DNA from 3 places in the Delftia lacustris genome. Region 3 is predicted to be linked to each of the others. Evidence: predicted binding sites of a transcription regulator. Region 3 holds the regulator's gene; each other region holds the start of a gene.

Region 1 (7,633 bases), 3.0 Mb from region 3:
CGATCATCACGCTGGACAGAATGCGTGCCCGCTGCGCCAGCGCCTGGCGGTGCAGGTGGAAGGCATGGGGAAAGACAGGCTTGGCGTCTTCCTTGCCGGCCCGCCGATGGCGAGCCTTGGCGGACGTCTCACGTGCAGGCTTGTCCAGGCGGCGGCCCAGCGCCGACAGCAATTGCCTGGCATTCTGGAAATCGCCGCGCCACAGCATCGCCTGGCCTTCGCAGGCCAGGCGGTAGGCGCTGTCGGCAGACAGGCTGTCGTCGGCGATGACGATGCGGCGCGGTGCGGTCATGGTGCTGTCCGCGCGCCACAGCGCTGCCTGCGTGGCCTCGTTCTCCTGCCATTGCAGCAGGGACCAGTTCTGGGAAGAGGACAAGGCCTGCTGCTCCGTGAGTGATTTAGGGGGAAAGAGGGTCGAAGACCCGATCAGTTCAGTGCGCGCTTGAGCCGCACTTCCTCGATCTTGAGACCACCCACCTGGGCCGTCTTGGCGGTGGACATTTCGCGCTTGAAGCCGGCGAGCTCGTGAAAGCGCAGCGCGCGTTCATTGCGCAGCGGCACCCACGACGTGACATTGGTGCAGCCTTCTTCAAGCAGGCCGTCGCGTGCGGCGTCCCACAGGGCCACGCCCACACCCTGATTCCAGTGGGTAGGTGCAGCATAGATGGCCCAGATTTCACCGGTGGTCTGGCGCGACTTCTCATCGCGCGAGCGGTCGAAGCCGACGAAGCCGACGATCTTGTCGCCATCGATGGCGACCTGAACCTGGGGCTCGCAAAATTCAATGGCTTCGCGCCAATAGGCCTGGCGTTTTTCTACCGACGACATGCTCTTGAGCTGGTCATCGGGAACCAGACCTCGGTAAGCCTCCATGGCGGAAGCAGTATGGATCTGGGCAATCGCTTTTGCATCGCGGAGAGTGGCTGGACGAACCTGGATACTAGACATGGAAAAACCGAAACGAAAACAGGTGAAAATAGAAGGGCGTGATTTTCACCGGAATCGCGCTTTTTGCGTGCATCGAGCCCCTTAGCCATGCACGCAAGTACGGCTGTGCTCGTTTTCTTGCCCTCGGCTATCGGATGTGCTATGTGCTCTTCAAAAAAGAGCAGCTAGTGCATGCAACACAAGGCTCGCCAAGGAATCAGTTGACAATTCCTCACGATGCAGGCATGCCCGGCAGCACGCCCGATCGAGCCCTTGCTCACAGCCAGCGGCGCATCAGTTCCATGATGCGATCGAACTTCGCACCATAGGGCGGATACAGCATGGCGGCCCCTGACCAGCGCGACTGCACGAACACCGCCTTCTGATGGCTCAGCCGCGCAAAGCCCTGCTCCGAATGATAGGCACCCCAACCGCTGTCGCCCACGCCACCGAAGGGCAGGTTCTCGTGCGCGAAGTGCAGCAGGGTGTCATTGACCGTCACCCCTCCGCTGATGGTGCGTGACAGCACCGCATCACGCACCTTCTCGTCGCGGCCGAACCAGTACAGCGCCAGCGGCCTGGGCCCGGCATTGATGGCCGAGACCACATCGTCCAGCCTGTCGTAGCTGATCACGGGCAGGATGGGGCCGAAGATCTCCTCCTGCATGAGCTGCATCTGGCTGGTGGCATTGAAGACCAGGGCCGGTGCCATCTGGCGCTCCACGGCATCACCCCAGGCCATGTCCGCCCCCTCCTGGCTGGCGCCGCCGTCCTCCATCCATTCGACATGGGCGCCCATGCCCTGGGCCTGGCGCAGCATCTGCCGCAGGCGGGCCAGGTGGCGCTTGGTGAGGATGGCGGCATAGTCCGGGTTGCCGGCAAAGCGCGGGAACAGCCGCTGCGCGGCGGCGCGAAAGGCCTCGGCGAATTCGGCCTCCTGTCCACGCGGCAGCAGCACGTAGTCGGGGGCAATGCAGGTCTGGCCTGCGTTGACGAGCTTGCCATGTGCGATCTTGAGCGCCGCCTCCTTCAGGTCGCAGTCGGTGGAGACGATGCAGGGCGACTTGCCGCCCAGCTCCAGCGTGGTCGGCGTCAGGTGCGCTGCGGCCGCCTGGGCCACGCGCCGGCCCACGGCCGTCGATCCGGTGAACAGCAGATGGTCGAAGTGCAGGCCCGAAAACTGCGTGGCCACGCTCACATCGCCTTCGATCACGGCGAACTCCTCGGGCGCAAAGAACTGCCCCACCAGCGCGGCCAGTTGCGCCGACGTGTGCGGCGTGAGTTCGCTGGGCTTGAGCATGACGCGGTTGCCCGCTGCCAGGGCCGTGATGGCAGGCCCCAGCGCCAGCTGCACCGGATAGTTCCACGGAGAGATCACCCCCACCACGCCCAGCGGCTGGCGCTCTATCCACCCACGGCCCGGCATGAGCATCAGCGGCGTGCGCACCCGCTGGCGCCCCGACCAGCGCGCCAGATGGCGCAGCGTGTGCTTGAGCAGATTGCGCAGCACGAACAGCTCCACCATCTCGGTCAACCGTGGCGAGCGCATGCCGAAGTCGGCCTGCACTGCGGCAGCCAGCACGGGGCCGTGCTCGTCCAGCAGCTTTTGCATGCGCAGCAGCCTCTCGCGGCGCACCAGCAGCGGCACGTCCACCTGCGCCCGGCTGGCCTGGTACTGAAGTTCGAAGACGCGATGAAGATCCATCTGGGTCATAGGGCTCAATGGTAAGAAGACGCGGCAGACGCTCTCATGCTGCACAGGCCGCCTGCGGGTTGGCTGGATACGGCGGCAAGCAGCCAGAACGGCTCGGAGAAAAAAAAGGGAGCCTTGCACGGGCTCCCGAGGGTTACAGACTATACGGGCCGATATGCGCGGCCTGGGCGCGAAGATGCGCAGGCCGCGTAAAGGCTGCAGCAAGACGCTTCAGGGCTCGCGCACTTCACGGGGCTGAACGTCGGTCACCTCGCCCGCTCCCGGCAGCACGCCTGCGCCTGCACCTGCGCGACGGCCACCGCCTTCAGCCGCGCCGTAGGCGCGCTGCGGGCGCTGGGCCATCCACTCGGAGCCGGAGCGGTAGACGGTCTGCCAGCCAGCCCGCGGGCTCATGCGCATGGCCCAGGGCATGACCGGCTGGCCGGTGAGCCTGGCCCACAGCGCCCGCACGGCCCAGACCAGGGCCAGCAGCGCCGCTGCGGTGAGCAGGCTGACAAAGAAGACCAGGCCCACAAGCATCAGCAGGATGCGAACGGCCCAGCGGGTCAGGGTGGCGACGAAATCGTTCAAAGCAAAGCCTTTCTTGGCTGGCCCGGTGCGTCAGGCGGAGTCTGCCGCATCGAACCGGAATACGCCCGGTTCCTGTACCGGGTCCACATGCACCGCAATCGTGCTCTTGGGCGGGAAGCGCCCTTCGAGCAGCAGTTTCGACAACGGATTTTCGATCCGCTGCTGTATCGCGCGCTTGAGCGGCCGGGCCCCGAAAACGGGATCGAAGCCCACCTTGGCCAGTTCGGCCAGTGCCTGGTCGGACACCTGCAGCGCAAGGTCCATTTTCTCCAAACGCCGCTCCAGCAGCTTGAGCTGAATCCTTGCGATCGACTCGATATTCTTCGCGTCGAGCGCGTGGAACACCACGGTCTCGTCGATGCGGTTGAGGAATTCGGGTCGGAAATGGTTCTTGAGTTCCCCCCAGACCGCGTCTTTCACATCATCGTAATCCTCGCCGACCATGGCCTGGATCAGCAAAGAGCCTATGTTGCTCGTCATCACGATGACCGTATTCTTGAAGTCCACGGTGCGGCCCTGGCCGTCGGTCAGCCGGCCGTCGTCCAGTACCTGCAGCAGCACGTTGAAGACGTCGGGATGGGCCTTCTCCACCTCGTCGAGCAGCAGCACGCTGTAGGGCTTGCGGCGAACGGCCTCGGTCAGGTAGCCGCCTTCCTCGTAGCCCACGTAGCCGGGCGGCGCGCCGATCAGGCGGGCCACGGAATGCTTTTCCATGAACTCGCTCATGTCGATGCGCACCAGATGGTCTTCGCTGTCGAACAGGAAGCCGGCCAGCGCCTTGCACAACTCGGTCTTGCCCACGCCCGTGGGGCCCAGGAACAGGAAGGAACCGGTGGGCCGGTTGGGATCGGACAGGCCCGAGCGCGAACGGCGGATGGCGTTGGCCACAGCCGAGATGGCCTCGTCCTGGCCGACGACGCGGTCATGCAGCCGGTCTTCCATGCGCAGCAGCTTGTCCTTCTCGCCCTGCATCATCTTGGCCACGGGAATGCCCGTGGCACGGCTGACCACCTCGGCAATCTCCTCGGCGCCCACATGGGTGCGCAGCAATCTGTGGGCGGGCGCACCGCCCTGCCCCTGCTCGCTGGCCTGGGCTTCGTTGAGCTGCTTTTCCAGCGAGGGCAGCTTGCCGTACTGCAGCTCGGCCACCTTGTTGAAGTCGCCCTTGCGCTTGAGCTCCTCGATCTGGATGCGGATCTGGTCGATCTCCTTGCGGATCTGCTCGGAGCCCTGGGCGCTGGCCTTCTCGCTCTTCCACACGTCTTCGAGGTCGGCGTACTCGCGCTCCAGGCTGCCGAGTTCCTCCTCGATCAGCTGCAGGCGCTTTTGCGAGGCCTCGTCCTTTTCCTTCTTCATGGCCTCGCGCTCGATCTTGAGCTGGATCATGCGGCGCTCGAGCTTGTCCATGACCTCGGGCTTGGAGTCGATCTCGATCTTGATCTTGGCCGCAGCCTCGTCGATCAGGTCGATGGCCTTGTCGGGCAGGAAGCGGTCGGTGATGTAGCGGTGGCTCAGCTCGGCCGCGGCCACGATGGCCGGGTCGGTGATGTCCACGCCGTGGTGGGCCTCGTAGCGCACCTGCAGGCCGCGCAGGATGGCGATGGTGTCCTCGACCGAGGGCTCCTCGACCAGCACCTTCTGGAAGCGCCGCTCCAGCGCCGCATCCTTTTCGATGTACTTGCGGTATTCATCGAGCGTGGTCGCGCCGATGCAGTGCAGCTCGCCGCGCGCCAGCGCAGGCTTGAGCATGTTGCCCGCATCCATGGCGCCGTCGGCCTTGCCGGCGCCGACCATGGTGTGGATCTCGTCGATGAACAGGATGATGCGCCCCTCTTCCTGGGCCACTTCCTTGAGCACGGACTTCAGGCGTTCCTCGAAGTCGCCGCGGTACTTGGCGCCGGCCAGCAGGCCCGCCATGTCCAGCGACAGCACGCGCTTGTTCTTGAGGCTTTCGGGCACCTCGCCGGCCACGATGCGCTGGGCCAGGCCCTCGACGATGGCGGTCTTGCCCACGCCGGGCTCGCCGATGAGCACGGGGTTGTTCTTGCTGCGGCGCTGCAGCACCTGGATGGAGCGGCGGATTTCGTCGTCGCGACCGATCACCGGATCGAGCTTGCCGATGCGCGCGCGCTCGGTCAGGTCCATGGTGTATTTCTTGAGGGCCTCGCGCTGGCCTTCGCCTTCGGCGCTGTCCATGGTCTGGCCGCCGCGCACGGCGTTGATGGCCGACTCCAGGCTGGAGCGCGTCACGCCGCTTTCCTTGAGCAGTTGGCCCGCACGCGTGGAGGGGCCGCTGCTATCGGTCAGCGCCAGCAGGAACAGCTCGCTGGCAATGAACTGGTCGCCGCGCTTGAGGGCTTCCTTCTCGGTCACCTGCAGCAGCCGGCCCAGCTCGGAGCCGACCTGCACCTGGTCCTGGTGCTGCACGCGCGGCAGATCGGCCAGAGCCTTCTCGGCCGCGGCCTGCAGCTGGCCCACGTTGGCGCCGGCGCGCTGCAAGAGCGAGCGCGGACCGTCGTCCTGGCGCAGCAGCGCCACGAGCAGGTGCAGGGGTTCGATATTGGATTGGTCACCGCCCAGGGCCAGCGTTTGCGCGTCGGCCAGGGCTTCCTGGAACTTGGTTGTCAGTTTGTCGATTCGCATGGTGTTTCTTTTCGCTCCTGAAACAGGGTCATTGCGATTTATCTGATACCGGCAGGGCAAATTTCAAGCCATGCCCGGCCCGCAAGGACAGACGCTTGCGCCAGATCAAGGCCGGCGAGGCCGGCCATCCTTCTCAAGCATTGCGCTGAAAGATCGAGAACTGCGTAGGCGTAACGCCCAAATGCGCCCGGAAGCTGCGCACCAGGTGGCTGGCGCTGGAAAAGCCGCAATCCAGCGCCAGCTCGGCCAGCGGCGGCACGTTGCGCGCAGACAGGGCACGCCGTGCCCGGGCCAGGCGCTGCTGCAGCACCCATTCGTGCACCGTGCAGCCCATGCTCTGGCGGAACATGCGTGCGAAATGGAATTCCGAAAGGCAGGCCTGTCTCGCCAGTGCCGGCAGCGACACGGCCTTGGAGTCATGCAGATGCGCCTCGATATGGGCAAGCACCCTGCGCCGCACGGCCGCAGAGAGCCCGCCCAGCGGCCGCTGCAGCGCCTGCACCTGGCGCGGCGTGGCGGACTGCAGCACCAGCCGGTCCACCAGCTGCTGGCCAATGGCATCGGCCGCCAGTTGCTGCTGCGGGTCCTGCCAGTCCAGTTGCATCAGCGCACGGGCACCGGCGTGGAAGGCCTGATCGTCCCCGTAGATCTGCGCACGCAAGGTGCGCGAGCGGGGCTCGGCATCCAGCATGCGGACCACGCGCCCCGCCCAGGCCAGGTCGGACACATACAGGTGCAGGAACTGCACGGGCGATCGCACCAGCCAGTGCGATTCATCCTCTGGCGTGAAGATGCAGATGCGCCCCGGCGCCCCCATGGCCTCGGGCCGCGCCTTGAGTTGCGAGCCCTCGCCGCCGGCCAGGTAGACCGACAGCGTGTGGTGACCGGGCTGGCAGTAGCGCACCTCGTCGTCCACATTGGCCCAGACGGCCAGCTCCACCCCCTCGCTCAGGCGCACGCGCCGCTGCAGCCGGGCCTTGGAGCGTGACAGCACCTGGCACAGGTGGCTGGAGGGCAGCTCGGGCAGCGGCGTGGGCGTCATGGCAGCGATTGTGGTCCCGCAGCCATACCGACGCATGGCGCCAGGCCATCAAACCGCAGGAATCTGCCATGCCCGCCCAGCCTGCGGCGCCATCATCACCGGCCATGACTGCCACCCTCTATGCCCTGGTCGTGTTGATCTGGGGTTCGACCTGGATCGCCCTGAAGCTGCAGCTGGGCGCCGTGCCCGTGGAGCTGTCCATTGCCTACCGCTTTGCGCTGGCCGCCGTGCTGATGTTCGCCTGGCTGGCCTGGTCGCGCCAGCTGCGCGTGCCACGCGGCCCGGCGCTGCCGCGCGTGCTGGCCCAGGGCCTGTGCCTGTTCAGCTTCAACTTCGTGTGCTTCATGCATGCCAGCGAGACGCTGGCCAGCGGCCTGGCCGCCGTGGTGTTCTCCAGCGCCAATCTCTGGAACGCGCTGCTGGCGCGCATCATCCACGGCCGCAGGCTGGCGCCCCATGTGCTGGCCGGCAGCCTCTTCGGCCTTGCAGGCCTGGTGGCGCTGTTCTGGCCCGAGCTGCGAGAAGGCCGGCATGCCAGCCTGCCCGGCCTGGGCTGGGCCGTGCTGGGCACGCTGTGCTTTTCCTGCGGGAACATGCTGTCGGCCTCGCTGCAGTCCATGGGCTGGCGGCCGGCCCAGACCAATGCCTGGGGCATGCTGGCCGGCACGCTGCTGCTGACAGGCTATGCGCTGGTGGCAGGCCTGCCCTGGCGCTTCGATGCCAGCTGGACCTATGTG
Region 2 (7,633 bases), 1.8 Mb from region 3:
GTCCAGTGTCTTGAGGCTGGCCTGCTCATGCAGCTTGGCCAGCGAGGAGCAGACCGACAGCTCGGGGGCCTGGTCCGCGCCTTCGGCCTTCAGGCCGGGCACGGCCACGCGGGTGCGCACCATCAGCTGTGCAGGCTCGGCCTGGGTGTGCGGCGCCAGGCTGCCATCGGCACGCTGCACCACGAACACATCCTGGGCCGGCTTGCCGTCTTCGGCTGGCGCGGGCAGCGCCCAGCCCAGGTCGGCGCCGCGCAGAAAGCTGCCGTGGCGCGGGTGGCTGGGCTCGTTGACCAGCAGGTGCGTGGCATTGCTCCAGGACGCCTCGCCCGCCGCCTGCATGGCGGCCGGGCCGGGCTGGGCGAGAAAGCCCGTGTCATGGCGTGCCTCGTCCAGGATGACGCGGATCAGCGCCATGGCCAGGGCCAGGTCGCTGGCCGGCTTGACGGCCAGCCAGCGGTTGCCGCTGCCCGCAGCCAGGCTGGACGAGGTGGGCAGCACGGGCGAGACCACCACGTAGCGGAACCGGTTGTCCTCGCGCGAGCGGGCCTCGGCCAGTTCGCGGCCCTGGCGCTGGAAGGGGTTGCCGGACTGTGCGGGCGCCGCGCCGATGAACAGGCCGAAGCTGGCATGGCTCCAGTCCGGCTTGCCGTGCGGCATGCCGGGCAGGTCGCCCAGGGCCGCTGCCGCACCCACTCGGAAACTCTGGCCGCAGTAGGCGCCGTGGTTGCTGACGTTCACGGTGCCGAAGGACGGCCCCGCAAAGCGGCGCAGCAGCTGGGCGCGGCCTTCGTTGGAGGCGTCGGTCACCAGCAACTGGTTGGAGCGCGGGCCGAACTCGGGGTTGTCGGCGTCCAGCGGCGTCTTGGGGTCCCAGATGGCGCGCAGGCCCTCGACCTGGCCTTCGCCGAACAGATCGCCGCCCTCGCAGACTTCCTGCACCAGCTGCTCGAAGGAAATGCTCTGCCAGCGGCCGCTGCCGCGCGGGCCCACGCGCTTGAGCGGGGTGAGCACGCGGTGCGGTGCACTCTGGTGCTCCAGCATGGACGAGCCGCGCGCGCAGGACGTGGCCCGGCCCTCCAGGCCCAGCTCCTTGCCCAGTTTGGCGTAGACCTCGCGCACGGGTTCTTCCATGGCGGCCGGGCGCGTGGTGGCCAGCGGGTGGTAGGGGTTGCCTGCCACGCGCAGGATGCGGTTGCTGGCGGTATCGACACGCACGCGCACGCCGCACTGCGTCCAGCAGCCCAGGCAGCTGGAGGGGCTGACCACCTGGCCGGGCTGGGTGGCGAGCGCGCCCGTGGCCGGGTCGATGCGGAACTCCGGCGTCAGCGAATTGCCGCGCGTGGCGCTGGCCGTGGGCGTGCCCGAGCTGCCTGCGACCAGGCCCTTGGCACCGCGCGCCAGTGTTTCACCGTAGCCGGCCGCAAAGGCGGCCAGCCCACCGGCGGTGAGGCCACCGCGCAGCAGCAGGCGGCGGCGGGCGGCCTCGGCATCCAGGGAATCTTCGGGGGCTTGGGGGAGTTTCTTCTTGTCGGTCATGAAAGGCTTTCTGTGGCGCGGCCGGCCGGTGGCGGGCCGCGCTCCGTGAATGGGTGAGGGGTCGTCAGGGCGGCGGTGTCAGAGGGCGCGGGCCGCGGCCGAGCGCGCGGGAAACAGCTCCAGCGCCCAGGTGGCCAGCGTCACCAGTGCAATGCACAGGCCGGCCACGCCCAGCATGCCCAGCAGGCCGTCGCCGCCCAGCGGCATGTGGTAGATGTACAGGCCCGCGCCGTACTTGGGCACGCCTTGCACGCCCATGAACAGCGCCCAGCGGAAGGCCCAGGCCGCGGCGGCCAGGCCCAGCCCCAGGGCCAGCGTGTAGCGCGGGCAGGCCATGCGCTGCCCACCCCGCACCAGGGCCCACAGCAGGGCGGCACCGGCCACGGCCGAGCCCAGCATGCTCAGGCGCCAGACCGGAAACTGCTGCCACAGCTGCAGCGCCGCCTGGAAGGAGCGGCCCTGGCCCAGCCAGCCGGCAACGGCCCAGACCACCACCATGGCCAGCAGGCACAGCGCCAGCGCCAGGCCCAGCATGCGCAGGGCCTGCAGGGCGCCGGCATCGGGGCGGTGGCGGGCGGGCAGAAAGCGCGCCGTCACCAGCATGCAGCCCACCGTGGCCAGCCAGCCCGTGAGCGCCAGGTTCAGCGGCACCCACAGCGTGTTCCACAGCGGGCGCGAGCGCACGGCCATCAGCTCGGCGCCGGTATAGGCGGTGATGGTCAGCGCCGACACGGCCAGCAGCGGCGCCAGCCAGCGCAGCCACTGCGGCCGGCCCAGCCACCAGGCCAGCACGAAGGCCAGCGCCAGTCCCACGAAGGCCGGCAGCAGCAGGGCGCCCACCGACATCCACGACCACGGCGTGAAGTGCGCATAGAAATGCCAGAAGCGCGCAGGCTGGTGCAGGTCGGCCAGCAGCGACACGGGCGCGGCGATGGCGCTGACGGCCAGCACCAGCACGGCGGCCGGCAGCAGGCGCGCCATGGCGCTGGCGCGCGGCGCCCAGGCGCAGGCGGCGGCCAGCAGGGCGGCGCCCGTGGCAATGCCGGCCAGGAAGAAGTACTGCACGGCCCAGGGCAGCCAGGCCGATTCGTAGGCGGGGGTCAGGAGTTCGACGATGTGCATGGGGTGCTCCTTGCGTTCAGTGGGAAGTGACCAGCCGCACGCTGGCCTGCCCGTCCACGCCGTCGACGAAGGCGTCGGGCAATCCCAGGTAGTACACATGCGGGTCCGTGCCCATGGCGGGCTTGAGCACCTTGAGGTCCTTGGCGTGCTCGCGCATGCGCTGGCGGATCTCGCTGCCCTCGTCGTTGAGGTCGCCGATCACGCGGGCGCCGCCCACGCAGCTTTCCACGCAGGCCGGCAGCAGGCCGGCTTCCAGGCGGTGCTCGCAGAAGGTGCACTTGTCGGCGGTCTGCGTCTCGTGGTTGATGAAGCGCGCGTCATAGGGGCAGGCCTGCACGCAGTAGCCGCAGCCCACGCAGCGCTCGTTGTCCACCAGCACGATGCCGTCGCTGCGCTGGAAGGTGGCCTGCACCGGGCAGACCGGCACGCAGGGCGGGTTGTCGCAGTGGTTGCACAGGCGCGGCAGGTTGAGCATGGCCGGCGGCAGGTCCTCGTTGCCCGCGTGCTGCACCTCGTACTGCAGCACCGTGGTGCGGAACTGGCCCAGCGGCGGCAGGTTCTCCATGGAGCAGCTCACCGTGCAGGCCTGGCAGCCTATGCAGCGGCGCAGGTCCACCAGCATGCCGTAGCGCCTGCCGGCCTCGCCGGGACGGCGCGGCGGCTGGAAACCCGGGGTGCCGGGCGCGGCCGCCGCCACGGGCAGGGCCACGGCCGCCATGGCAGCGGCCAGCAGGTCCTGCAGGAAGCCGCGCTTGCCGGCGGCGGGCTGCGCATGGGAGAGGGTAGGGGCGGGGATGTCCTGGGTGGAGGGCTTGCAGCTGCAGTCGTTGCAGCCGCTGCCGGCGCGGGATGTTTTTGGCATGGCCTGTCTTTCATCGTCCTGCGGCCACGGGAGGGTGGTCGCTCAAACTCAATAAAGCATTAAAAATATGCTTTTTATATTGAATTTAATATATGAAATTCAGGGCCTTGGCGGCTTGATATGAGTCAAGCAATGGGCTTGCAAAGCGCCACCAACTGCCTGCCATGGACAGGCGCCCAAGGCACTCCATAGCGTGTGGCGCAGGGATTAAGACGGGGTTAACAGGGTGACTGCATTCCTCGGGAATGCGGGGCGCGTATCGGAAATCACCCTCTTGTTTCCGTGCGCGGCCCCGGTCTACGCTGCTTGTGTCGCCACTGCCAAGGAGTTCTCCATGAACCATGCCCTGAACAGCCTTGCTTCGGAACTGGACCTTGCCGCCGAAGCCGGCGAGCACCTGAGGCTGCAATTCACACAGGCCTGCGTGGACCGCATCGCGCACCTGCTGGAAGACCCGGACGTCATCCGCTGCGCACAAGGCCTTCGCCGCTACCTGGACGGCCAGATCGACAGGCAGGAGCTGGACCGCCTGGCCCGCGAGGCCGCCAGCCTGGCCAACCACCACCAGGGATCACGCTCCCTCGACGGCTGCGGCCATGCCGCCGTGTCCGCCACCTATGCCACGGCCCATGGGCTGGCGGGCCGGGCGCTGCAGGCGGCCGACTACGCGGCCTACGCCATGGTCTATGGCGAGGGCGGCCACGGCGCCGTCACGGACCGTGAATCGTTCGAGCCTGAATACCAATGGCAGGCGCGCTGCCTTGCCTCGCTGGCGCAGGCCGCTCAGCAGCGCACGTAGCACCAGGCCGACTGCTGCAGCAGGGCCAGTGACTCGATGCCGCCCTGCGGCAGCACGCGCATGCCGGCAGGCGCCTCGCGGCCCAGCTTCCTGAGCGTGTTCGGGCAGACCAGCGCATGGGCCAGGGCCTTTGCATCCAGATGCTGCGGCGTGCCCGGCGCTGCGTCCAGCAGCGCCTCGACGGCCGGGCCGTTGATGACGATGCGGACCTCGGCACCGGGCCGGTCCTGGCGCAGGTTGGCCAGATTGCTGCGTGCACGGGCCAGGGCGCCGGGTGTGGGCGCATGCAGCACGATGCGCAGCGGCGGCGCATCCGGCCGGGCGGGGAACAGGTCGCTCCAGTCGCTGGAGGAGGTGGAAGCGGCGGGAGAACGGCTTGTGCTCATGGTCGTCCTCGTCATTTCCTGCCACGCGGCCCCATGACCTCTTCCAGCAGGCCTGGCGGCAGGCCGGTGCGCACCTGCACCACTCCCTTGTCATCCTTCCAGACCAGGGCCGGCGTGGCACGCAGGCCCCAGGTGGACATCAGCGAGGCATGGCTGGCCAGCACCTGCCGCGTGGCCTGCGGCACCGGGGCCAGCGGCGTGGCGCCCGCGCCTTCTGCGCTGGCGCGGCCGGCCTTGGCATAGGCGCGTGCGTGCTCGGCCAGGGCCTGCTCTGGCTGGCGCGCGGTCAGCATGGCGGCGGCCTTGCCCTCGCTGCTGGGCTTGAGGATGCCCACCAGAATGTGGCGCAACTGCACCTGGCCGCTCTCCACCCAGGGCCGGGCATCGTTCCACAGCTGGTTGCAATAGGGGCAGTTGGGGTCGGTGAACACATAGACCGTGCGCGGCGCGTCGGCGCGGCCATCCGGTATGGACTGGGCGCGCTGCACATCGCTCCACAGTTGCTCGCCCATGGGCTTTTGCACGGCGGCCTGCAGGGCCTGGGCGTTCACGTCGCGGCCCTGGGCGTCGATCACCGTGCCCAGCACCCAGTGCTTGCCGTCAGGCATGCGGTAGATGGGCACGGGCTGGCGGTCGCGGTAGGCGGCCCAGGCCTTGAGTCCGCCCACGGCCGGCAGCGGTCCCACCAGGGTCAGCCCCTGCTGGGCCAGGAAATCCTCCGATGGCAGCTCGGACGCCGCAGCCGGCAGGGCCAAGGCTGCCGATAGGGCCAGGGCTCCTGCCAGTGCAGGCAGGGGGAACAGGGGGGAAGCGCTCATGAACATTCCTTCAGATGCTGGGCCAGGCTGGCGCGCGACAGCTCGCCCATGCGCATGCCGCACAGCCGGCCGTCGGCGCCATAGAAATAGGTGGAAGGCAGGCCCCGCTGGCGCCAGTGCCGGCCGGCCTGCTGCTGCGGGTCGAACAGCACCTGGGCCAGCGGCAGCGGGGCCGTCGCCTGCTCGCGCCGCAAATAGCCCATCACGGCCTCTGCCGTCTCGCCCTGGTTGATCCAGATGAAACGCACATCGGGCCGCTGCTGCTGGGCCTGGGCCAGCACCGGCATCTCGCGCCGGCAGGGCGGGCACCAGGTGGCCCAGAGGTTGATCACCATGGGCTTGCCATCGGCCTGCTGCAACTGCTGCAGCGAGACCGGCTGCGCCTGTCCGTTGACCAGGGTGAAGGCCGGCAGGGCCGGTGCATCTGCGGAGGGCAGCGCCTGCAGCAGGCTGCCCAGCACCAGCAGGGCAGCCCCCGCGCCCAGCGCCAGCCCTGTGGCGCGGCGCAGCACCGGGGAGCGGCGGCTGCGCCACAGCATGTACAGCAGCGCGGCCAGCAGGCCGGCCCAGAGGTTCCATCCCCCGTCGCGGATATCGATGATGCGGCCTGCGAAGGCCGGCATCCCGCCCCAATCCCAGGGAGCAGGCGCGTACTCTGCCCACCACTGCGCGACATAGGCCAGGCGCGCCGCCAGCAGGCCGGCCAGGGTGCTTTGCCACAGCAGCGCATCCACGGCCTGGCCCGTGCGCCTTTCATTCCTGCGCGCCAGCCACTGCGCCAGCAGCCAGGCCAGCATGGCCACCACCACGCCCACCGGCAGGACCAGCGGCCCCAGCGCCAGGCTGGCAGGCAGGTGCAGCCAGGCGCCCAGCGCCGATAGCGCTGACGGCCCGCCAGGCTCTGCCGCTCCGGCAAGAACAGGCGAAGGCGCCAGCAGCAGGCCGGCAAGCAAGGGCAGGAAGGACGAAAGAAGAGGGGATGACCGGAGATGCATGGGCAAGGAGTTTCAGCCATGCAGGCTGACAGGCCGTGGATGCTGGCAGCGGGGAATTAACGGGGGGTTAACGGCCTCATGGCCATCAGGCTGCGACCGGTCCATTTCGCCCAGCCAATCCCATGGCCGCAGACAGCAGCAAGGCCGCAGCGGCCAAGCCGCCAGACAGCCAGAGCGTGGCGTGCAGCCCCCAGCCATCGACCAGTTGGCCGCCTGCCCATGAGCCCAGCGCAATACCGATGTTGAAGACGCCAACGTACAGCGCCGTGGCAATTTCCACGGCGCGTGGCGCAGCCTGCATCATCCAGGTCATCAGGCCCACCGATACGCCGCCGTAGGCCAGGCCCCAGACCAGCAGCACGGCGCCACCACCGGTTGGCGAGTCGCCCACGGACAGGAACAGCACAGGCGCCAGCAGCAGGCCCATGGCGATCGCAGCCAGACTCGGCACCGTGCGGCGCGCCGCGATGATGCCCGCCAGGAAGTTGCCCGCAATGCCCGCGATGCCGTAAGCCAGCAGCAGCGCGCTCATCCATTGCGCATCGAACCCGGACACCGTCAGCAGCAGCGGGCGCACGAAGGTGAAGGCCATGAAATGCCCGGCCACCAGCAGCAGCGTCAGTGCCAGCCCGGCCTGCAGCCTGCGGTTGGCCAGCTGATGACTGAATTGGCGCAGGCTGGCCGAGCCTGTGGCAGGCAGGGCGGGGAGAACGGCCATGTGCAGCGCCAGCACCAGTGCGCTGAAGCCTGCCATGCCACCGAATGCCCAGCGCCATCCCGCGAAATCGCCGATCAGCGCGCCCAGCGGCACGCCCAGCACCGAGGCCGCCGCCACGCCGCCAAAGATGATGGAGGTTGCCAGGCCCATCGACGCCTGGGGTACCAGCCGTGCCGCCAGCCCGCCCGCGATTGCCCAGATGCCGCCCATGCAAAAGCCCACCAGGACGCGCGCGGCCAGCAGCCAGATCAGCGACGGCGCCAGCGCCGAGGCCAGGTTGGCCAGCACGAGCAGGGCCAGCAGTCCGCACAGGATGCGGCGCCGGTCCATGCCGCCCGCCGCCATCACCACCAGCGGCGCGAACAGCGCGGCCAGCAGCGCCGGCAGCGAGATCATC
Region 3 (7,633 bases):
ATGCCGTCCAGGCTGGACTCGAAGACCCGCGCAGCCAGCTCCAGGCCCGCCTGGGTCTGGGCCTCGGCCGTGATGTCGCGGAAGGAGAAAATGCGCCCCATGGGCAGGCCCCGGCGCAGCTGGGGCACGGCGCGGCGCTCCAGGATGCGGCCGTCGCGCAGGTCCAGTACGTCGGACGCTTCCATCAGGGGCTGGGCCGACAGCAGCTTCAACTGCTGCGCGTAGGACTCGGCATCGCGCACCTGGCCGGCCAGGTGATCGAGGATGGCCGCGTCGTTGCGGCGCACCAGCAACGCCTCGGGAATGCCCCAGAGCGTGGCGAATCGGTGGTTGAAGGCGCGGATGCGGCCATCGGGATCGCACACCAGGATGGCGTCGGCCGCCGACTCCAGCGTGGCGCGCAACTCGCCCAGCAGGCTTTCGAATTCGGCCTCGTGCAGCGCCTGCTCGCGCCGGTCCAGCATGCTGACCAGGAGCACCTCGCCGTCGAGCGCGCGCACGCGCATCTCCACGGGCGCCAGCTGGCCGTCGGCACGGCGCACCTCGGAAATGAACTGGGCGCCGGCCTGCCAGTTGAAAGGGTCGCTCCAGAACGCCTGCTGCTGCGGCGTGGCGGCCAGCACCTGCACGGGCAATCCCACGGCGGCATCGGTCTCATAGCCGGTGACGGATTCGCTGGCGGCGTTGGCGCGCAGCACCTTCAGGCTGCGGGCATCAATCAGCCACAGCGCCTCCTGCAGTGCATCGAGCAGGCGGGGCCAGGCGCGGTTGAGCGCTTGCTTGTTCAAGACGCCACCTTCGGCGGATCCAATTCCACCGCCCGTTCAAAGTAATAGCAGACACGCCGGCGCGGCGACAGATAGTCCAGCGCTTCGCGCGGCAACTGCGCAGGAGCCACGCCCCGGCGTATGCCCAGCGCGGGAAACAGCTCCAGCGCCAGCACGGGCGCCTGGGCGGCCGGCACGCTGGCGTCATGGACCATCACCGAAGGCTTGAGCGGCCGTGATGCATTGACGGACATGACCATGGCATGGCGCCCATCGGTCAGCTCCACCACCGAACCTGGCGGGAACACGCCCATCATGCGGATGAAGCCATTGAGCACGGGCGCGGCGAACTTGTCGCGCAGCCGGCTGAACAGCATGGACAGCGCCTCGTGCGGCGTGTGCGGCGTCTGCGCATCGCCGGGATTGCACAGGCGGTCATAGGTGTTGACCAGGGCCAGGATCTGGCCCGTGAGCTCCATGTCCTCGGCCACCAGGCTCAGCGGGAATCCCGTGCCGTCGGCCCACTCATGGTGCTGTGCGATGGCGGTGGTGACCTGGGCCGACAGGCCCATGCGCATGGCGATGGCCACCGATTCACCCACATGGCGCTCGTAGCGGTCGCGCAGCGCGTCGGGCACGGAAGACTCCAGGGCCAGGCCGTGCATGCCCTCGGCGCCGGCCACCGGCTTGCCGGCATCGTGCAGCAGCGCCGCCAGGCCCAGGTCGCGCAGCAGCGCAGCCTCCAGGCCCAGGGCCCGGCCCAGCAGCAGGCCGAGCACGGTCACGTTGACGGCATGCACGCTCTGGTTGCTGCCCACGCCATCGGACAGGAGGTGAATCGCCACGTCCTGCGGGCCGGCCAGTTCGGCCAGGCAGCCGTCGACCAGGGCTTCGGTGGGCATGCGCGCCTGCTCGGGCGCGCTGGCAAGGGTGGTTTCGATGGCCACATAGCCACGCTCCACCTTCTGAAAGCGCGCATTGCAGTCCTCCAGCCGGCCGCGCCAGTTGGGCACGGACAGCAGCAGCGGCGCTGCGGGTGCAGGTTCCTCGGCGGGTTCGGCTGCGGCGGCCGCCACAGCGGGCAGCGGCTGCGGCGGCGGAGTGCGCACCTCGGCCGGCCAGGCGTCGCTTTTGTGCGGAACGCAGCGCACCGCCTCCAGGCCCAGGGATTTCAGGGTCTGGATCTGTGCGCTGGAGGTGATCTTGAAGCTGCTGACCGGAAAGGGATGGTTCAGCCATCCAACATCGAGCTGGACAAACATGCCCGGACGGAGGTCTCGGATATCGATGAGGACGGAATGGTTCACGCGCGGCAACGGCCCCGAGGCTGAAGGAATCGGCAAATGTAAGCCGATGATTCGGGCATTATCTCCAGTTCTGAGGGCCTTGCAGTCAATCCGCGACCCTCAGGACCAAGTCTGTCCCCCGCTGTTGTTCATCGGCACCAGAGACTGGGCTTGTAGATCAGGTCCATCCACAGCGCCCACACGGCCACGCCCACCAGCATCAGGCCGGCCAGCCGCGTGCCCCATTCGGCACGCAGGCCGTTCAGGCGCTGGCGGCCCAGCCGCCACAGCCAGGGGCCGGCCACCAGCCACAGCCCGCTGCCCACGCCAAAGGCCGCCATGGCCGATGCGCCCTGCAAGGGGCCACCGCTGAGCGCGGCGACCAGCACGGCCGAATACAGCAGTCCGCAGGGCATGAGCGCCCAGGCATAGCCCGCCGCCAGCGTGCCGCCAGGGGCGGACACCCAGGGCTGCACGCGCCGCCAGGCGGCGCGGCCCGCAGACTCCAGCCAGGCGGGCTGGCGGGCCTGCACCATCATGGCCAGGCCCCAGGCCATCACGGCGACATGGGTCAGCGTCCAGAACGGCTGCAGCGCCGTGGTCTGGCTGGTGAGCCAGGACAGGCTTTCCATGGCCAGCGCCGAGGCAGCGCCCAGGCTGGCATAGCCGGCCAGCCGCCCGCCATGGAACAGCGCCGTGCGCAGCCACAGCCGGCTTTGCAGTCCATGGACGGCGACCACCTGCCCACCACCCTGTACCGTGCCCTGCCCCGCCCCGCCCGTGACCACGCTGCAGGGCGCGGCGCACATGGCAAGGCAATGGGGCCCGCCGACGAGCCCCATGATCAAAGCGGTCCAGAGCAGCGACAACAGCATGGGGCCTAGATGATCCTCGAAAACCGCGCCCGGTTCTTGTCGGCCTGCAGATATCGGTCAAACAGCATGGCCACGCCACGCACGAAGTACCAGCCCATGGGCGTGACCTGGAATCCCTCGTCGCTGATCTGCACCAGCCCCTTGGCCTGCAGGTCCTGAAGCGCCGCCAGCTCGGGGGCGAAGTACTCGCGAAAGCCCAGCAGCCAGGCCTGCTCCATGGGCTCGAACAGCACGGCGCCCTGGCACATGATGGCCATGATGACGGCGCGCCGCACCAGATCATCGCGCGACAGTGCCAGGCCGCGCACCACGGGCAGGTGGCCGGCGTCGATGGCGTCGTAGTACTCCTCCAGCGTCTTGGCGTTCTGGCTGTAGCTGGCCCCCACCTTGCCGATGGCCGACACGCCCAGCGCAATCAGGTCGCAGTCGGGCTGGGTGCTGTAGCCCTGGAAGTTGCGATGCAGCCGGCCCTGGCGCTTGGCCACGGCCAGCGCGTCCTCGGGCAAGGCGAAGTGGTCCATGCCCACGTAGACATAGCCGCCCTCCATGAAGGCCGCGATGGAGCGCGAGAGCATGGCCAGCTTGTCGGCGCCCTGGGGCAGGTCCTCGGCCGCGATGCGCCGCTGCGGCTTGAAGCGCTCGGGCAGGTGGGCATAGGCATAGAGCGCGATACGGTCGGGCCGCAGCGCATTGACCTGGGCCAGCGTGCGCTCGAAGGACTCGGGCGTCTGCTTGGGCAGGCCGTAGATCAGGTCCACGTTGATGGAGGCAAAGCCCAGCTGCCGTGCGGCCGCCACCAGCGCGAACACCTGCTCGGCCGGCTGCACGCGGTGCACGGCGATCTGCACCTGCTCGTCGAAGTCCTGCACGCCGAAGCTCAGGCGGTTGAAGCCCAGCTCCTTGAGCACGGCCAGGCGTTCGACGCTGACGGTGCGCGGATCGACCTCGATGGAGTATTCGCCGCCCGGCTCCAGCTTGAAATGCTCGCGCAGCAGGGCCATCAGCGTGCGCAGTTCATCGTCCGAGAAGAAGGTGGGCGTGCCGCCGCCCAGGTGCAGCTGGCTGACGGCCTGGCCCTTGCCGCAATGGGCCGTGTGCAAGGCCATCTCGCGCGCCAGGTAGTCCAGGTAGACGGCCGCGCGATCGTGGTGGCGCGTCACGATCTTGTTGCAGGCGCAGTAGTAGCACAGCGACTCGCAGAACGGCACATGCACATACAGCGACAAAGGCATGGCCCGCGCTGCGGTACTCGATTTGCGGTGCTCAAGTGCCAGGATATAGTCTTCAGCACCGAAAGCCTCCACGAAACGATCGGCCGTGGGGAACGAGGTGTATCGGGGCCCCGGTACGTCGAAGCGACGCAGCAGCTCTGGGGTGACAGCGGTCATGGGTTTTTTCCTCTAATGTCGTCCACTGTGCCGCAGCCCATTGGCCGCGTCCTTGACTCATATCAAGAGTTGTTCGCGGCAGTGCTGCGACAATTTGATCCAACTCATCGCCATCCACGAGGTCACCGCCGGCGCACTGCTGCGCCGCTGATGTTTACTCCATGAACCTTCAGACCATCAAAGCATCCTGTTCCAATTGCAACCTGCGCGAGCTGTGCATGCCCATGGGCCTGGATGCCGAGCAGATGCAGCGCATCGACGACATCGTGGCCACGCGCCGCAAGGTCAAGCGCGGCGGCCTGCTGTTTCGCAACGGTGAGTCCTTCACCTCGCTGTACGCCATCCGCACGGGCTTCTTCAAGACCTGCGTGGCCACCGAGGACGGGCGCGACCAGGTCACGGGCTTTCAGATGGCCGGCGAGATCATCGGCCTGGATGGCATCGTCAACGACCACCACACCTGCGATGCGGTCGCGCTGGAAGACGCCGAGGTCTGCGTCATGCCCTTCGACAAGCTGGAGGACCTGTCGCGCGAGGTCACGGCCCTGCAAAACCATGTGCACAAGGTCATGAGCCGCGAGATCGTGCGCGAGCATGGCGTGATGCTGCTGCTGGGCAGCATGCGTGCCGAGGAGCGCCTGGCCGCCTTCGTGCTCAACCTGGTGCAGCGCCTGCACGCCCGGGGCTTTTCCAAGTCGGAACTGGTGCTGCGCATGACGCGCGAGGAAATCGGCAGCTACCTGGGCCTGAAGCTGGAGACGGTGAGCCGCACCTTCTCGAAGTTTGCCGAGGAAAACATCATCGAGGTGCGCCAGCGCCATCTGCGCATCCTGGACACGGACGCGCTCAAGCGCATCGTCAACAGCCAGCAGTGCCAGTGAGGCCGCAAGGCCCCGCCCCCCGGCAATGAACAAGGCCCGCGATCGCGGGCCTTGTTCATTGCCATTGCAGTGCACGCAGGTTCAATCGCGCCCCAGGCCCTGCATGGCCAGATTTGGGTCCGGCTCGGAGACCACGCCGTCGTTGAGATCGTGCGTGGAGCGTCCCAGCATGGTGGTCATGAGGCTGGACAGCATGGTCACGCCCCAGAAGGCGAAGAAGGCCAGCGTGTAGATTCCCTGCCGCGACCAGCCCAGGTCGCCGAGCCAGTGCAGCTCCAGCGGGTCCACGAAGGCGAATACCAGCATCTCCATCACGGCGGCGGCCAGAAAGGCCGGCCAGGCAATCCACATCCAGCGTTGGGCCAACATCAGCGATCTCCTTGAGCTGTCGAGGGTTGGCTTTCATTGTGCGCGCCGCCCTCGCACCGTGCCAAGCCCTGCGCACCCTGCACTGCCTGTAGGAAACCCTTGGCCCTCGCGCATGCTGGAGATGCCATCCACCATACAAAAAAGGCCGCGACTGCGGCCTTGTGCACGGCATTTTCCTGCGTTCAGCGGTCCGTGGGATGGTCCTGCGCGGGCGTGGCCGCGTGGTTGCGGCCGGTGACCGCGGGCGCCAGGCTCTTGGGCACTTCGCGCACGCCATCGGCACGCTCGTTGATGGTGATGCCATTGCGGTAATAGTCAGGATCGATCACGGGATCGGCGCCATTGATCGCAATGACGGCCGTGACCACGCCGGCCACCACGACGGCGGCCGGGCCGGCCACCACGAGCCAGACATGGGCGAACTTCCACCAGGGCTTGCCGGCGTCCGGATGCGAAGGGGCCGTGGCGGGCGCGGAGACTGCGGGACTGGAAGACATGGATAACCTCTTTCTTTCAAACAGCCGGCGCAGCCTGGGCGGTGCCGGCCAGACATATCACCGGGGCACCAGGAAGACGGCCTTTTCGGACGCGCGTCCCGCGCCTGAATGCACGGCATCGATATCGAAGAATACGGTGTGCGAGCCCGGCTCGGCGGAACCGTAGGGAATCTGCAGCCGCGCCGCAATGCCGCGCGTCTCGGCCGGGCCGACCTCGACCTCCTGCTCGGACGCCAGCTCCAGCCCGTCGAGGCCATGGGCGCTGATGCGGTAGCGCTGGGCCTGCTCGGTGGCATTCATGATCTGCAGGCGGTAGACATTTTCCAGCTTGCCGCCCGCGACGATGCGCGACAGCGACGCCCGGTCGCGTATCACGTCGACCTTGACCGACTGGCGCAGCGCCAGGCTCACGATCATGGCCATGCTCAGGCCGATCAGCACGGCCGAGTAGACCAGCACGCGCGGACGGAAGATGCGGCGCAGCACCTGGGCCCGCCGCCACAGGCCGGCCATGGCGTTCTGCGTGGTCAGCCGGATGAGGCCGCGCGGATACTCCATCTTGTCCATGATGGAATTGCAGGCGTCTATGCACAGACCGCAGCCTATGCATTCGTACTGCAGGCCGTTGCGGATGTCGATGCCCACGGGGCAGACCTGTACGCACATCTTGCAGTCGATACAGTCGCCCAGGCCCTGGGCCTTGTAGTCCACCTTCTTGGTGCGCGGCGCGCGCGGCTCGCCCCGGCCCGTGTCGTAGCTGACGATCATGGTGTCGCGGTCGAACATGGCGCTCTGAAAGCGCGCATAGGGGCACATGTACTTGCAGACCTGCTCGCGCATGTAGCCGGCGTTGCCATAGGTGGCGAAGCCGTAGAACAGCACCCAGAAAACCTGCCAGCTGCCCTGCAGCGCCAGCAGCTCGCCGCCCAGCTCGCGGATGGGCACGAAGTAGCCCACGAAGGTGAAGCCGGTCCACAGGGCAATGGCAATCCACAGCAACTGCTTGAGCGACTTCTTCCAGAGCTTTTCAAAGGTCCAGCCGTTCTTGTCCAGGCGCATGCGCGCGCTGCGGTCGCCCTCGACCTTGCGCTCCACCCACATGAAGATTTCGGTGTAGACCGTCTGCGGGCAGGAAAAGCCGCACCACAGGCGACCGGCCACGGCCGTGAACAGGAACAGCGCCAGCGCCGAGATGATCAGCAGGCCCGCCAGGTAGATGAAATCCTGCGGGTACAGCACCAGCCCGAACAGGTAAAAGCGCCGCGCACCCAGGTCGAACAGCACCATCTGGCGCTGCCCCCATTCCAGCCAGGGCAGGCCATAGAAAACCAGTTGGGTGAGAAACACCAGAGCCCATCGCCAGCGTGCGAAGACACCGCTGATGGAGCGCGGGTAGACCTTCTTCTCGGACTCGAACATCGACACCAGCTGGCCCGGGTCCGGGTCGGCAGGCGTGATCGGAATGACTTTGCGGGGAGGCTTCCCGGCATCATCCCCGTTCTCGGGCTTCATGGTGGGTTCCTTGGTTTTTTGGAATATCTGAAAACTCAAAAAGGCAAAAAGGCGGCGC

Evidence for each region. Region 3 encodes FNR, which switches genes on or off when oxygen is low (the NO sensors DNR and NnrR bind a similar motif). Its sites were predicted from a motif close to TTGATNNNNATCAA; they were not measured.
Region 1: the regulator FNR is predicted to act here: its motif matches at 5,950-5,963, upstream of clpB (ATP-dependent chaperone ClpB).
Region 2: the regulator FNR is predicted to act here: its motif matches at 3,636-3,649, upstream of dsrO (sulfate reduction electron transfer complex DsrMKJOP subunit DsrO).

What each region holds. Positions count from the first base shown of each region.
Region 1 covers NZ_CP141274.1:1,729,508-1,737,140, reverse strand. Annotated here, with positions in the region: gene U6958_RS09330 (class I SAM-dependent methyltransferase) at 1-376, opposite strand, end outside; gene U6958_RS09325 (GNAT family N-acetyltransferase) at 427-948, opposite strand; gene U6958_RS09320 (aldehyde dehydrogenase family protein) at 1,205-2,641, opposite strand; gene U6958_RS09315 (hypothetical protein) at 2,852-3,211, opposite strand; gene clpB (ATP-dependent chaperone ClpB) at 3,242-5,854, opposite strand; gene U6958_RS09305 (AraC family transcriptional regulator) at 5,988-6,896, opposite strand; gene U6958_RS09300 (DMT family transporter) at 7,001-7,633, shown strand, end outside.
Region 2 covers NZ_CP141274.1:2,920,984-2,928,616, forward strand. Annotated here, with positions in the region: gene U6958_RS14695 (tetrathionate reductase subunit A) at 1-1,536, opposite strand, end outside; gene nrfD (NrfD/PsrC family molybdoenzyme membrane anchor subunit) at 1,615-2,658, opposite strand; gene dsrO (sulfate reduction electron transfer complex DsrMKJOP subunit DsrO) at 2,675-3,520, opposite strand; gene U6958_RS14710 (hypothetical protein) at 3,855-4,319, shown strand; gene U6958_RS14715 (hypothetical protein) at 4,304-4,705, opposite strand; gene dsbG (thiol:disulfide interchange protein DsbG) at 4,717-5,523, opposite strand; gene U6958_RS14725 (TlpA disulfide reductase family protein) at 5,520-6,518, opposite strand; gene U6958_RS14730 (MFS transporter) at 6,604-7,633, opposite strand, start outside.
Region 3 covers NZ_CP141274.1:4,725,201-4,732,833, forward strand. Annotated here, with positions in the region: gene U6958_RS23005 (bifunctional diguanylate cyclase/phosphodiesterase) at 1-788, opposite strand, end outside; gene U6958_RS23010 (HD-GYP domain-containing protein) at 785-2,029, opposite strand; gene U6958_RS23015 (sulfite exporter TauE/SafE family protein) at 2,203-2,928, opposite strand; gene hemN (oxygen-independent coproporphyrinogen III oxidase) at 2,934-4,316, opposite strand; gene fnr (fumarate/nitrate reduction transcriptional regulator Fnr) at 4,478-5,197, shown strand; gene U6958_RS23030 (hypothetical protein) at 5,279-5,566, opposite strand; gene U6958_RS23035 (FixH family protein) at 5,749-6,063, opposite strand; gene ccoG (cytochrome c oxidase accessory protein CcoG) at 6,121-7,575, opposite strand.